Regions from separate parts of the Streptomyces sp. NBC_00637 genome, predicted to be linked through region 2. Evidence: riboswitches for the same ligand, from Rfam matches in the RefSeq annotation. Region 2 holds a riboswitch; the other holds the start of a gene.
What was found. A riboswitch is a leader RNA that binds a small molecule or an ion and turns the genes downstream of it on or off. The one in region 2 is predicted to bind cyclic di-AMP.
Positions count from the first base shown of each region.

Region 1: another riboswitch for cyclic di-AMP. It lies ahead of OG440_RS05400 (peptidoglycan DD-metalloendopeptidase family protein); the one in region 2 lies ahead of OG440_RS22040 (transglycosylase family protein).

Region 1 covers NZ_CP109046.1:1,235,664-1,243,303, forward strand. The annotation lists gene OG440_RS05375 (Glu/Leu/Phe/Val dehydrogenase dimerization domain-containing protein) at 1-949, shown strand, start outside; gene OG440_RS05380 (TetR/AcrR family transcriptional regulator) at 1,008-1,628, shown strand; gene OG440_RS05385 (SIMPL domain-containing protein) at 1,788-2,549, opposite strand; gene OG440_RS05390 (SGNH/GDSL hydrolase family protein) at 2,740-3,525, opposite strand; gene OG440_RS05395 (DUF6250 domain-containing protein) at 3,652-4,368, opposite strand; gene OG440_RS05400 (peptidoglycan DD-metalloendopeptidase family protein) at 4,665-5,621, opposite strand; cyclic di-AMP (ydaO/yuaA leader) riboswitch at 5,626-5,820, opposite strand; gene OG440_RS05405 (alpha-galactosidase) at 6,089-7,640, opposite strand, start outside.
Region 2 covers NZ_CP109046.1:5,012,429-5,020,068, forward strand. The annotation lists gene OG440_RS22025 (nucleoside triphosphate pyrophosphohydrolase) at 1-656, shown strand, start outside; gene OG440_RS22030 (cytochrome P450) at 751-2,037, shown strand; gene OG440_RS22035 (transglycosylase family protein) at 2,243-3,259, shown strand; cyclic di-AMP (ydaO/yuaA leader) riboswitch at 3,465-3,650, shown strand; gene OG440_RS22040 (transglycosylase family protein) at 3,654-4,370, shown strand; gene eno (phosphopyruvate hydratase) at 4,715-6,001, shown strand; gene OG440_RS22050 (septum formation initiator family protein) at 6,114-6,590, shown strand; gene OG440_RS22055 (DUF501 domain-containing protein) at 6,648-7,193, shown strand; gene OG440_RS22060 (exopolyphosphatase) at 7,190-7,640, shown strand, end outside.

The DNA.
Region 1 (7,640 bases), 3.8 Mb from region 2:
TCCACGGGACCCGGAGGCGTACGGACTGCTGGTGCGCTACCTGCGGGCGGTGCGGCCGTACGTGGAGAGCTGCTGGACCACCGGCGAGGACCTGGGGCTGACCCAGGACCTCGTGGACCGGGCGGCCGCCGAGGCGGGGCTGGTGTCGTCCGTGCAGGCGGTCTATCCGCTGCTGGACGACGAGTCCGCCGCCCGCGAGCGGCTCGCCGCGGCCTTCGCCGTCGAGGTCGACGGCATCGGTCTGGACGAACTGGTGGGCGGCTGCGGGGTCGCCGAGTCCGTGCTCACGGCTCTGGACCGGGCCGGCGTGGCCCACGCCGGGACGCGGGTCGCCCTGCAGGGGTTCGGCACCATGGGCGGCGCCACCGCGCGCTTCCTCACGCGCGCGGGGCTGACCGTCGTGGCCGTCGCCGACGTCAAGGGCACCATCGCCCACCCGGCCGGTCTCGACGTGGAGGCGCTGCTCGCCGCGCGGGACGCCCACGGCACCGTGGACCGCGCCGTACTGCGGCCGGGAGACCTCGAGCTGCCCGGCGACGCCTGGCTGTCGGTGGAGGCGGAGGTGCTGGTGCCGGCCGCGGTGTCGTACGCCATCGGGGTCGAGGAGCAGGAGCGGATCGGCGCCCGGTGGATCGCCGAGGCCGCCAACATGCCCCTCCTGCCGGAGGCGGAGAAGCTGCTGCACGCGCGCGGGGTGAGCGTGTTGCCGGACGTCGTCGTCAACTCCGGGACGAACGCCTGGTGGTGGTGGACGCTGTTCGGCGACATCGGCGCGGACGCGACCGAGGCCTTCGCCCACACGCGTCGCTCGATGCGCGCCCTGGTGGAGCTGGTGCTGGCCCGCGCCGAGGCGGACGGCACCACGCCCCGGGCCGCCGCGCACACGATCGCCGAGCAGCGGCTGCCGGTGATCGCGGAACGCTTCGGGCGGTACCGGCCCGCTCCGTGAGGGTCCGTCGCCACGGACCCGTCCGGCGTCGCTCGCGCCGACGGATTAGGGTGACGGCGTGGTGAGGGTCCGGTTGAGTGTGGCCGAGCGGCGCGAGGAGCTGCTGCGGGCGGCCATCGAGCAGATCGAGGCGCGGGGCGTGGCGGCGGTCAGGATCGCCGACGTGGCCGCGGCCCTCGGTGTGAGCAACGCGCTGGTGCTCTACCACTTCTCGACGAAGGAGAAGCTCGTCGCCGACGCGTTCGCCTACGCGGCCGAGGGCGACCTGGCGAAGCTGCGCAAGCTGGTCGGCCGCCGGACCACGGCACTGCGCCGGCTGCGGTCGGCGGTGCGCTGGTACGCGCCCACGGGACAGGCCAAGGGCTGGCGGCTGTGGATCGAGGGCTGGGCGGTGTCGCTGCGCGAACCCGCGCTGCGGGAGGTCGCGCGCGATCTCGACAGGGAGTGGAAGGCGGCCCTCGCCGAGGTGATCGCGGAGGGCGTGGCCGCGGGCGAGTTCCGGTGTCCGGACCCGGCGGGCACGGCGCTGCGCCTGACGGCCCTGCTCGACGGACTCGCCGTACAGCTGACGTCCTACGCGGGCACGGTGTCCCGGGTCCGGGCCCAGGAGTGGGTCGACGAGGCGCTGGCCCGGGAACTCGGTCTGGACCACACGGCGCTGACCGCCCAGGAGCGCTGAGCGACCGGCCGTCGCCGCGATCCGGCCGGAGCCCGGCACGTCTGCCGGCCGGCCGTGGAGGTGGACGGCCCCCTCCGCGGAGAACCGCCTCCCGAGTGGTCCGGCGCCCCACCGGCCCGGCGACGCACTCGCGCCGGTGACGCACTCGGGCCCGGCGGCTCAGTCCAGCTCGTACACCGCCGTCACCGTCGCCGTCGCGCGGATCTCGCCGGGCGCGACGGGCACACCGCCGAGACCGGCACCGGGGGTGTCCGCGGCCGACGGCGCCGGGCGCGGGGAGCTGGAGGCGTCCTCGCTGAGCGAGACGAGCCGGCCCAGGCGGTGGCCGCCGAGGCGGGCGTACTGCTCGGCCTTGGCGTGGGCGTCGGCGTGCGCGGCCTCGCGTGCGCCGGCCCGCAAGGGAGTGGGGTCGGCGACGTCGAAGGCCACGAAGCCGATCCGCCCGGCGTCACCGGCGGCGTCGGTGACCGCCTGCACGACCGCGCCGACCTTCGTCACGTCACGCACCTTCAGGGAGAAGGACTGCGCGGCCTGATAACCCGTCAGCCGGGCGGTGCCGCCCGTGTGGTCGTAGACGGCGTCGAGGGAGAGGCTCTCCGTACGGATGTCCCGGTCGGCGACGCCCTGCGCGCGGACGGCGGACAGCAGCGCGGCGGCCGCCTTGTTCTGGGCGTCCAGCGCGGACTGCGAGGTCTTGGCGGAGGCTTCGACGCCCGCGCCGACGACCGCGAGGTCGGGCGGCGCGCTCGCGCTGCCCTCGCCGGTGACCGTGACGGTGGCGGGGCTGTCCGGTGCGAGCGGACGGGCCGTCGCGGCGGGGTGGGCGGGCTGCGCGGCCACCGTGGAGGCGGTGAGCGCGGGGATGCTTAGGGCGAGCAGGGAGACGAGGGCCGCGGCGACGGACGTACGGGGAAGGGGCATACGGGACCGGTCCTTGGAGGCGTCGGGCGGTGCCCGGTGCGGATGCGGGGGGCGAGCGCGGGCGGGGGTGCGGTCATCCCAGCACCCGTGTCCGGCCCCGCCCGGGCACCACTCCCGTGCGATCACCTCACTGGTGGAGCGGCCGGCCGTGCGTCGTCCACGGCCGGCCGCGTGCCACCCGGCCGCGGGTTCAGGCCACGGCCGCTATCCGCATCCGGATGTCGTCCGGCGACAGCGTGCCCTTGGCGGTCACGTGGTCACCGGAGGACTCCCCGCGCAGCCGGCGCCCGATCCACGGCACCAGGTACTCGCGCGCCCAGTGGACGTCGTCGCGCCGCACGTCCAGCGTGCCGCGCGGCGGGAGGAGCGGCCACGGCTGCTCCGGGTCGGCCGGTACCTCGATGCCGAGGGCCTGCCCACCGCGCAGCGCCACGCGCGTGTGCCCCTCCGGGGAGAGGTGGAGCCGGTCGCCGTCCCAGGCCCTGCGGTCCTGGATGGACTTCAGGGACCACAGGTCGAGCACCGGACAGCCGTAGCGGTCGGCCACGGCACGGACGTGCCCGTTGTAGGTGGCGATCTTGCCGCGCAGATGCTTGAGCACGGGGATGCCACGGGTGTCGAAGCCGGTCGTCACCATGACGGTGCCGGCTGCGGCGGTCAGGGCCGAGATCGCGCGTTCGAAACGCTCGGCGACCTCGTCCGGGTCGGTGCCGGGACGGAGGATGTCGTTGCCGCCCGCGCAGAAGGAGACCAGGTCCGGGGCGAGTTCCACCGCCCTGGGGAGTTGGTCCTCGACGATCTGGTCGAGCAGCTTCCCGCGGACCGCGAGGTTGGTGTAGTTGAAGTCGCCCTCGGGTCGCCGGTCGGCGAGGAGCACCGCGAAGCGGTCCGCCCAGCCGACGAACGCCCCGTCGGGGCCGGGGTCGCCGACGCCCTCGGTGAAGCTGTCCCCCACCGCCACGTACGACCCGATCACTGATCTGTCGTCACTCTTCGAATCGTCTGCCACAGCCGTTCATCATTCACCTTCGAATGTGACCTACGCGATCGTAGGAAGGGGTTGACGGTCGGTGAGATAAGACACCCGTAAAGAGTTGACCAATCAGGGAATAAGCGACCACGCCCGGAAGTCGTTGATCCGGAAATGACTCCAGGTGGTACGAAAGGCGAAGTGCCCGCCCGTGTAGGGCTCCGGGTCGGTGAAGTCGAAGACGAGCCGGCCGTTGTTCCACCAGCGGACGACCGAGCCGTCGGAGACGACGCGGACGTGGTTCGGCTCGTTCGCGACGAGCAGCGGCTCGGTGTAGTCGTAGACCAGCGGCCGGACCCCCGCCTCGCCGACGTAGCGGCGCAGCCGGGTCGTGGTGTTGGTGTTGGCGCCGTAGCCGACGTAGTACGCCTTCAGGTAGTCGTACTCGGCGAGGGCGCCGCCGCGCCGGGTGGCGAAGAGGTCTTCCGGGGAGCGCACGTCGACGGCGTTCCAGAAGTTGTTGAGGTCGGAGACGCGGTCGTGGACCCCGCCCGCGGAGACGGGTGTGGCGACGTACTCGAGGACGTACGGTCCCGTGAGCGGCCGCTTGAACCAGATCGTCGCCCCGGCGGGGACGTCGACCTCCAGGGTCCCGCGGGAGGCGGTGACCGTCCCGCCCTGTTCCAGTTCGACGGCCCACTGGCGCAGGCCGTGGCGGAAGTCGTCGTGGGCGATCAGGCGGCGACGGCGGGGCCCGGCACTCGCGGCGCTCGCCGCGGCCGCCGGGGCGAAGGCGCCCAGCGCGGCACCGGCGGCGAGAGCTCCGAACGTCCTGCGGGTGGTCGACATGGGGCCAACTCCTTCGATGGGCGGGGGCACCGAGACGCGGCTCGGTATCCCGGCGGGTCTCGGCGCCGTCGGCAGAGACGACAGAAAGCGCTTGCTCGCCGATGGAGATCACTGTGTCCCGAGTCCGCCCCACCTGTCGACGGGACAAAGGGGGCCGCCACATGACCGCAATGGAACGATCATGAACGCGCCATTTCCGAAGCCGCTCACCCCGGACACGCCGAAGGCCGGACCCGGGGATCGGGGTCCGGCCTTCGGCCGCGTGTCAGGCGGGAGGTCGTCGCGGTCGGAGGGGGTCAGCCGACGGAGACGCCGTGCGCGCGGAGGTAGGCGATCGGGTCCACGTCGGAGCCGTAGTCCGGCGTGGTCCGGATCTCGAAGTGCAGGTGCGGGCCGGTCACGTTGCCGGTCGCACCGGAGAGGCCGACCTGCTGGCCCACGCTCACGGTCTGGCCGGCCGAGACGGACAGCTGGGACAGGTGGGCGTACTGGGCGTAGTAGCCGTCGGCGAGCTTGATGACGACCTGGTTGCCGTACGCGCCGCCCCAGCCCGCGGAGACGACGGTGCCCGCACCCACGGCCTTGAGGGTGGTGCCGGTCGGGACGACGAAGTCGGTGCCGGTGTGGTAGCCGCTGGACCACATGCTGCCGGCCGTGTGGTAGGCGGTGCCGACGGTGGCGCCCGCCACCGGCAGCGTGTAACCGCTGGAGGTGCCGGTGCCGCTCTCGGCGGCCTGGGTGACCGCCTTCGAGGAGGAGGAAGAGGACGAGGACTTCGACGTGGTTCCGGACGCCTTCGACTTCGACGAGGAGGAGGACAAAGAGGAGCCGGACGACGAGCCGGTGCCGCCGGTCGCGGAGGTCGCGGCCTTCTTGCCGATCGAGAGCTTCAGGCCGGGGTGGATCAGCGACGGGTCGCTGCCCACGGCCTGCCGGTTGTCCTGGTACAGCTTCTGCCAGCCACCGTTGACGTCCTGCTCGTCGGCGATCTTCGACAGGTAGTCGCCGGATCGCACGGTGTAGGTCTTGGCCGTCGTGGCGGTGGTCGTCTTCTGCGCCACCGGCACGGACTGCACGACCTGTTCCGGAACGGCCTGGGAGGCGGACTGCGCGACGGACTGGGCGGGGGCCGCGTGAGCGCCGGCGGCGCCTATGAGCGGAAGGGCGAGCGCGGCGCCGCCCGTTCCGGCGACGGCGATGGAACGAGTGAAGCGCTGGGCCTTCGGACGGCGGTGCTTACCCTTCGCGGGCATGGCGAATTCCTCTCCGGCGCCTGCGAGGTGAGCTGTCGGGTGCGGACTGGAGATGCCCGGCCGCGCCGAGGCGCGGCTTTACCCCAAAGCCTGTTCCGGAGACCGGAACAGGCGGTTCTGCCTGTGGGTCCCCCGCTCCTGCCATGTACGGGTGAGTGTGCGGACTCCGGGCGGTGGCAGGATTCGGCGTCCGTCCGGATTGGTGTGGAACGTAAGCGACCAGGACGCACAGGGACAAGCAGAGGTTGTGCGGGTGAAGCCTTTCTCTTGATCCGCTGTGAGAATCCCCGGTCACACTCCGTGAGACGGGGGGCCCGTTGGTCGCCAAGGCCCTTGGAAAGCATGCGAATTACGTGAACATGACGGACGACATACGGTCACGGATATGACGCTGCTCACGTGACAGCTCTCCAGGTTCCTTTATTCCAGAGCGAGTTGGAATTAAGGAACCAATTCGGACAGAAACCTCAGATACGACGCAGCCGGATAACCGTCGCATCAAGGTCGCCCCGCAGTCCGGTACGCAGCCCGTGATGCAGCAGCACCGCCCCCCGGTGGACTTCGCCCGTTTCACGGCATTCGTACGATGCCGTCGGGTCGAGCCCGCGCAGACGCAGCGCCGGAGCGGCCTCACCGAACCGCTGCGCCTGGAGCCAGGCGAGGACGACGCTCTCGTCACCGCGCAGGTACTGGACGGCGCTCAGACCGCCCGTCGGGGGCCGCAGGCGGTAGAGGTCGCCCTGTTGCACGACGGGCCGGATCTCCTTGTAGAGGTCCACCCATCGACGCGCTTCGGCGAGCTCCTCCTCGCTCCACTCGGAGAGATCCCCGCCCACCCCGAGCACGCCGGCCATGGCACTGACGAACCGGAAGCGCAGCGAGCTGACCCGGCCGTTGAGCTGGGCGTTGGGACTGTCGGTGACCCATGCCGCCATGACCCGGGCGGGGTGGATCTGGCTGAAGCCGTGCTGGATGTCGAGCCGGTCCAGCGGATCGGTGTTGTCGGAGGTCCACACCTGGTCGGTGCGGCTCATGATCCCGAGGTCGATACGTCCGCCGCCGCCGGAGCAGGATTCGAAGGCGACCCCGGGATGGGCCGCCCGCAGCCGGTCCAGCAGGGCGTACAGGGCCCGGACGTGATCGACCCAGAGGCGCTGCGGGTAGGGGTCGTCCGGCCAGCCCGCGTCGGTGAAGCAGCGGTTGAAGTCCCATTTCACATAGTCCACCGGCGCGCTGGACAGGAGTCCGTGGAGCTGTTCCCACAGGTACTCCTGGACGTCCTCGCGCGCGAGGTTCAGGACGAGCTGATTGCGGAACTCCGTCCGCTTTCGTCCGGATTGGAACTGCACCCAGTCGGGGTGGGCCCGGTAGAGGTCGCTGTCGGGGTTGACCATCTCGGGCTCGACCCAGATGCCGAACTGCATGCCGAGGGCGTGGACCTGGTCGGCGAGGGGCTTCAGCCCCCTGGGGAACCGGTCGGGGTTGGGCTGCCAGTCGCCGAGCCCGGCGTGGTCGCCGGTGCGCGCCCCGAACCAGCCGTCGTCGACGACGAAGAGCTCCACGCCGATCGCGGCGGCCCGCCGGGCGAGCGTGCCCTGCTGCTCCTCGGAGATGTCGAAGTACGTCGCCTCCCAGGAGTTGAACAGCACCGGCCGGTCCTGCTCGGCGTCCGGGACGACGTACGCGCGCTGGTAGGCGTGCCAGGCGCGGCTCGCCCCGCCGAAGCCGGCGTCGCTCCACAGGCCGGCGAAGACGGGCGTGCTGAAGGACTCCCCCGTGGCCAGTCGCAGCAGGCCCGAGTCGTCGTACCCGGCGCCGCCGGTGATCTGCACGCGCGCGTCGGGGAGTTGGGCGACGGCGATCCGCCAGGAACCCGACCAGCCGAGGGCACATCCGTAGACCTCGCCGCGCTCCTCGGTCGCGTCGGTGTCCAGGGCGACCCAGGGCAGGTGCTGGTGCCCGGTGTGGCCGCGGCGGCTGCCGATGACCTTCTCGCCGTAGGAGAGCGGGGACCGGGTG
Region 2 (7,640 bases):
TGCCCGAGCTGGAACTGCTCCCCGCCTCCTACGACCTCCCCGGCGCCCGGCTCCTCGACCTGGTCCAGGTCATGGACCGGATCCGCGTCGAATGCCCGTGGTCCTCCCGGCAGACCCACAAGGGGCTGGCGAAATACGCGGTCGAGGAGTCGTACGAGCTGGTCGAGGCGATCGAGGACGGTGACCACGACGAACTGCGCGAGGAGCTGGGCGACGTCCTGCTCCAGGTCGTCTTCCACGCCCGCATCGCCGAGGAGGACGAGGAGTCCCCGTTCTCCGTGGACGACGTCGCGGGCACGATCGTCGCCAAGCTCATCCACCGCCACCCCCATGTCTTCGGCGACGCCACGGCCACCACCCCGGAGGAGGTGAAGGAGCACTGGCTGCGCACGAAGGCGGCGGAGAAGCGGCGGGAGTCGGTGACCGACGGCGTCCCCCTCCACCAGCCCGGCCTGGCCCTCGCAGCGAAACTGGTGTCCCGGGCCCGCACGGCACGACTGGAGGTGCCGCTGCCGGCGGCCCAGGGCATCGGCTACGAACTGCTCGCCCTGGCGGCGCGAGCCGAGTCGGAGGGCGTCGACCCGGAGGCGGCGCTGCGCGCGGCGGCCCGGGCGTACCGCGACGCGATCCGGGCTGTCGAGGGCGTCGACGGTTAGTCACGTGGATTGCTGTCGCCCGTCCCGTGCCCAGGGGTGCCGCGCCGCGGAAGGCCCTCGCGGGGTGGGATGAGGGCACCGCTACGGTCATGGAGTGACCGAGCAGCCCGAGTCAGACACCACCGCTCCCGAACTCTTCACCTGGGAGTTCGCCACCGATCCCTATCCCGCCTACGCCTGGCTGCGCGAGCACGCCCCCGTGCACCGCACCGTGTTGCCCAGCGGTGTCGAGGCCTGGCTGGTCACCCGGTACGCCGACGCGAAGCAGGCCCTCGCCGACCAGCGGCTCTCCAAGAACCCGGCGCACCACGACGAACCGGCGCACGCCAAGGGCAAGACCGGCATCCCCGGCGAGCGCAAGGCCGAGCTGATGACGCATCTGCTCAACATCGACCCGCCGGACCACACCCGGCTGCGACGGCTCGTCAGCAAGGCCTTCACGCCCCGCCGGGTCGCCGAGTTCGCGTCCCGTGTGCAGGAACTGACGGATCAGCTCATCGACCGGTTCGCCGCCGAGGGTGAGGCCGACCTCATCCACGACTTCGCCTTTCCTCTCCCCATCTACGCGATCTGCGACCTGCTGGGCGTCCCCCGCGAGGACCAGGACGACTTCCGTGACTGGGCGGGGATGATGATCCGGCACGGCGGGGGGCCGCGGGGCGGGGTCGCGCGGTCGGTCAAGAAGATGCGCGGCTACCTGCTGGAGCTCATCCACCGCAAGCGCGCCGAGCTTCCCGCGGACCCGGCTCCCGGAGAGGACCTCATCTCCGGGCTGATCCGCGCGTCGGACCACGGTGAGCACCTCACCGAGAACGAGGCCGCCGCCATGGCCTTCATCCTGCTGTTCGCCGGCTTCGAGACGACCGTCAACCTCATCGGCAACGGCACCTACGCCCTCCTCACCCACCCCGAGCAGCGCGACCGTCTCCAGCGCTCGCTCACCGAGGACGACGGCGACCGCGCTCTCCTCGAAACGGGCGTCGAGGAACTCCTGCGCTACGACGGGCCCGTGGAACTCGCCACCTGGCGCTTCGCGACCGAGCCGCTGAGCGTCGGCGGGCAGGACATCGCGGCGGGCGACCCCGTCCTCGTCGTGCTGGCGGCCGCGGACCGTGACCCGGCGCGTTTCGTCGATCCCGACACCCTCGACCTGTCCCGCCGCGACAACCAGCACCTCGGCTACGGCCACGGCATCCATTACTGTCTGGGCGCCCCGCTGGCCCGCCTGGAGGGCCAGACCGCGCTGGCCACGCTCCTCACCCGCCTGCCCGATCTCCGACTGGCCGTGGATCCGGGCGAGTTGAGGTGGCGCGGCGGGCTCATCATGCGCGGACTGCGGACTTTGCCGGTCGCGTTCACTCCGGTGCATTCCGATGCATAACCGGACCGTGTCTGACCGGATGTCAGCGGGAGTGTGACCGTTCGGCGGAGCAAAGGTGACCAACACTCAAGTCTGTGATCTTCACGTGATCTGCGCGGCATTAACTTGTGACAAGTGATCGTCTGCCGATACGTTCACTCGTCAGCGCGACGCATCGGTTCCGCCCGCCGCGCCGTTCAGTGCTGTCCACAGAAAGGCCCCTCGCATGCTCTCCGGGAACGGTCGTCACCGTCGCCCCCGCCAGGCCCCGGCGCTCCTCGTCGCGGCCGGAGTGACGGGCTCCGCCATCGCCATCCCGCTGCTCGCCGCCTCCGCCGCGAGCGCGGCCGACGGCACGGTGTGGGACAAGGTGGCGCAGTGCGAGACCGGCGGCTCGTGGAGCGCCGACGAGGGTGCCGGCGAGTACGGCGGCCTGAGCCTCACCCAGAAGGACTGGGAGGCGTACGGCGGCCTCGACTACGCGACGAGCCCCGACCTGGCCAGCCGCAGCCAGCAGATCGCCGTGGCGCAGAAGGTCCTCGCGGCCGACGGCATCGGCGCGTGGGGCACCTGCGGGCTGACCTCCGGGCTCACCCAGGAGAACGGCGCGCTGAACGTGGACACCGGCGTGGCGGACGACTCGTCCGACGCGTCCGACTCCTCTGGTTCATCCGGATTGTCCGACCTGTCCAGGGGATTGTCCGGATCCTCGGGCTCCTCGACGAGTGACGACTCCTCGACCGGATCGTCCGACTCGTCCGCCGATTCGTCCAGTTCACCCTCGGCGTCCGCTTCCTCCCCTTCCTCCTCTTCCTCCGCCGTCGCGGACGACTCCGGCACGTCCGGCGGTTCCGGCGGTCGGGGTGACGGGTCGACGGGCGACGGCTCGCCCACGGCGACCCCGGAAGCGGATGACTCGGACAATTCCGGCCAGAGTGAGGGCTCCTGGAGCCTCGTCGACACCGGCTCCCTCGGCTCCGGCAAGCATCGCGGCTCCACCGCCGACGAGGCGGCGACCAAGGCCGCGACCGACGCCGCCGAGGGCGGCACCACCACCGCCTCCGCCGGCCGGCATGCCGCCGCCACCTATGTCGTCCAGGAGGGCGACTCCCTCGCGTCGATCGCCGACTCCCTTGGTCTCGACGGCGGATGGAGCGCCCTCTACGCCGAGAACAGGGACCTCATCGGCGCCGACCCGAGCAACATCGCCGCCGGTCAGACCCTCGACACAGGGGTGGAATAGGGCGCAAAGCCCAAGAAAAACAGCGGGAGTTCACGTCACGCTTCGCGCCGAATGTCCGGTTTGGTGAAAGTGTGGGATGAGTCTCAGAAGCCCTGATCGTCTTTGAAATTCCGTCGATCGCGTGTCTACGGTCGAGGCCGCTCGGCAACCCGAGCCCCGGCCGTCGCAACGCCGAATCCTGCCAGCGGCGCCCCGGGAACAGTCGTCGCGTCAAGCGCCGTAGGCAGGAGCGGGGGACCCAAGGTAAGTGCCGCGCCGGTCGGTTGACCGGAACGGCTCGGGGTGAAGCCACACCTCCCACGGAGCAGTGCTCCGGCGGACGAGGAGTGGCCGGGCAACTCACACGGCCCGAACCCGACAGCTCACCTCGCAGGCGTCGGTGAGGGGATCCACCATGCTGTTTTGCGCCAAGGGCAAGCACCGCCGTCCCTCCAAGGCCACCCGCGTCGCCGCGCTCGCCGGCGTCACCGGGGTCGCCATCGCCGCCCCGCTGATGGCGGCCGGCAACGCCTCCGCCGCCACCACCTCCGAGTGGGACGCGGTCGCCCAGTGCGAGTCCGGCGGCAACTGGTCCATCAACACCGGCAACGGTTACTACGGTGGCCTCCAGTTCTCGGCGTCCACCTGGGCCGCGTACGGCGGCACCGCCTACGCCTCGCAGGCCGACCAGGCCTCCAAGTCGCAGCAGATCGCCATCGGCGAGAAGGTTCTCGCGGGTCAGGGCAAGGGTGCCTGGCCGGTCTGCGGCACCGGCCTGTCCGGCGCCGCGTACGACGGCGGCAGCGCCGACTCGTCGAGCTCCGGCTCGTCCAGCTCCTCCGGTTCGTCCAGCTCGTCGAACAGCGGCAGCACCAGCAGCCGCTCGACCGACGAGCAGAGCGCCTCCCGTTCGACCGACCGCCCGGCCGCCTCCAAGACGGTCACCACCCCGACGGGCAAGAAGGTCAAGAAGGGCGACGGCGAGTACAAGGTCGTCAAGGGCGACACCCTCAGCACCATCGCCGAGAAGCACAAGGTCAAGGGCGGCTGGGCGAAGCTGTTCGAGCTGAACAAGGACATCGTCGACGACGCCGACCTCATCTTCCCGGGCCAGCAGCTTCACCTGAAGTGACACCTGGCCCCCAGAGAAGCCACAGCGCCCTCACATCCGAGGTCGGCACACTGAAGACCTCGTGAGGGTCACCCCCCCCGTCCCCACGGGCCCCCGCTCCGGTGCGTGTTCCCCCGTACGCACCGGAGCGGGGTTTCTCTTTGCCCGTTCACCACCTGTTGTCGGACTTTCTTGGCCACCCCCCTTTGTTCCGGGCGGAAACAATAGGTACGGTCTGTCTGTCCACGGGACGGTCGGTCGGCTGCCGACGGCCCCGGGGCGGTTAGGCTCTAGTCGCAAGGCCCGGCCAGGGCTCATCAAGGCCCCCGGTCCCCGCACAACCAGCGTCACATCCCAAGAAGGAGATGCTCGTGCCGTCCATCGACGTCGTCGTAGCCCGGGAAATCCTGGACTCCCGAGGCAACCCCACGGTCGAGGTCGAGGTCGGCCTCGACGACGGCAGCACGGGTCGTGCCGCCGTTCCGTCCGGTGCCTCCACCGGTGCCTTCGAGGCCATCGAGCTCCGCGACGGTGACCCCAACCGCTACCTCGGCAAGGGTGTCGAGAAGGCGGTCCTCGCCGTCATCGAGCAGATCGGCCCGGAGCTCGTCGGCTACGACGCCACCGAGCAGCGCCTGATCGACCAGGCCATGTTCGACCTGGACGCCACCGACAACAAGGGCTCGCTCGGCGCCAACGCCATCCTCGGCGTCTCGCTCGCCGTCGCCCACGCCGCCTCCGAGGCCAGCGACCTGCCGCTGTTCCGCTACCTGGGCGGCCCCAACGCGCACCTGCTGCCGGTGCCGATGATGAACATCCTGAACGGCGGCTCGCACGCCGACTCCAACGTGGACATCCAGGAGTTCATGATCGCCCCGATCGGCGCGGAGTCCTTCTCCGAGGCCCTGCGCTGGGGTGCCGAGGTCTACCACACCCTCAAGAAGGTGCTGAAGACCAAGGGCCTGTCCACCGGCCTCGGCGACGAGGGCGGCTTCGCCCCGAACCTCGAGTCCAACCGTGCCGCGCTCGACCTCATCATCGAGGCCATCAAGCAGGCCGGTTACGTGCCCGGCGAGCAGATCGCGCTCGCGCTCGACGTCGCCGCGTCCGAGTTCTACAAGGACGGCAAGTACGAGTTCGAGGGCAAGTCCCGCTCGGCCGCCGAGATGACCGAGTACTACGAGGAGCTCGTCTCCGCGTACCCGCTGGTCTCCATCGAGGACCCGCTGTACGAGGACGACTGGGCCGGCTGGAAGGTCATCACCGACAAGCTGGGCGACAAGGTCCAGATCGTCGGCGACGACCTCTTCGTCACCAACCCCGAGCGCCTGGCCCGCGGCATCGAGGAGGGCTCCGCCAACGCCCTGCTCGTCAAGGTCAACCAGATCGGTTCGCTGACCGAGACCCTGGACGCCGTCGAGATGGCCCAGCGCAACGGCTTCAAGTGCATGATGTCCCACCGCTCCGGCGAGACCGAGGACGTCACCATCGCCGACCTCGCCGTCGCGGTGAACTGCGGTCAGATCAAGACCGGCGCCCCGGCCCGCTCGGACCGCGTCGCCAAGTACAACCAGCTGCTGCGCATCGAGGAGATCCTCGACGACGCCGCGGTGTACGCCGGCCGCAGCGCCTTCCCCCGCTTCAAGGGCTGACGCCGCCGACCCGAACCGGGTCAAGGCTCCGCCAGTCGTACGTACGTCCCCGTACCCGGTCCCGTACCGTGTGCGGGGACGTACGCACGTGTGAGACGGGAGGCGGGAAGCAGTGGCCGTGAAGGACCGGGACCGTTTCTCCACCGCGACCAGGATCAAGCTGCTCGGCGAGCAGACCGCGGCCCGGGTCTACCGCTCCCAGACCAAGCGCCAGGCGCGCCGCTCCCGGCTCACCGGCCGCGCCGCGCTCCTCGCGCTCGTCCTGTGCACGCTGATCGTGGCCCTGGCCTACCCGATGCGCCAGTACGTCTCGCAGCGCGCCGAGATCGCCGATCTGGAGCGCGAGAAGCAGCAGGCCGGCGAACGCGTCGAGCAGCTGCGCGACCTCAAGGCGCGCTGGCAGGACGACGCCTACGCCGAGCAGCAGATCCGGCAGCGGCTGCACTACGTGCTGCCGGGCGAGACCGGGTTCGTGGTGATCGACCCGGACGCGGCCGAGCAGTCCCGCGCCGACCTCGGGGCGACCGACCGCCCCTGGTATTCGAACGTCTGGGACGGCGTCGACAAGTCCGACGCCTCCGACGGGTAATGCGACAGGTGAACCGACCGGTGATCCGACCGGTGACCGACCGATAGAAAGACAGGCATGGAAACGCCCCCGCCGACCACCCCGCGCACCGAGCCCACCGACGAGGACGTCGAGGCCTTCAAGCAGCAGCTCGGACGGCCGCCGCGCGGTCTGCGCGCGATCGCCCACCGCTGCCCGTGCGGCGAGCCGGACGTCGTGGAGACGGCCCCCCGCCTGCCCGACGGCACGCCCTTCCCGACGCTGTACTACCTGACGTGCCCGAAGGCCAACTCGGCCATCGGCACGCTCGAGGCGAACGGCGTGATGAAGGAGATGACGGCGCGGCTCCAGAGCGACCCGGAGCTGGCCGCCTCCTACCGTGCCGCGCACGAGGACTACATCCGGCGCCGGGACGAGATCGAGGAACTGAAGAACTTCCCCAGCGCGGGCGGCATGCCGGACCGCGTGAAGTGCCTGCACGTGCTCGTCGCGCACTCCCTGGCCGCCGGTCCGGGCGTGAACCCGCTGGGCGACGAGGCCCTGGAGATGCTCCCGCAGTGGTGGCGCAAGGGCACGTGCGTGGTACGGGGCGGACAGGACGACGCGACGGCGGACGCCCGATGACCCGCGTCGCCGCCGTCGACTGCGGTACGAACTCGATCCGCCTCCTCGTCGCGGACGCCGACCCCGAGACCGGCGAGCTGGTCGACCTGGACCGCCGGATGACGATCGTCCGCCTCGGCCAGGGCGTCGACCGCACCGGACGGCTGGCCCCCGAGGCGCTGGAGCGCACCTTCGCGGCCTGCCGGGAGTACGCGGCCGCCATCAAGGAGTACGGCGCGCAGCGGCTGCGTTTCGTCGCCACCTCGGCCTCCCGGGACGCGGAGAACCGGGACGAGTTCGTGCGCGGGGTGCTGGACATCCTGGGCGTCGAGCCCGAGGTCATCACCGGCGACCAGGAGGCCGAGTTCTCCTTCACCGGCGCCACGAGGGAACTGAAGGGGCGCGCCGATCTGGCCAAGCCCTTCCTGGTGGTGGACATCGGCGGCGGCTCGACCGAGTTCGTGGTCG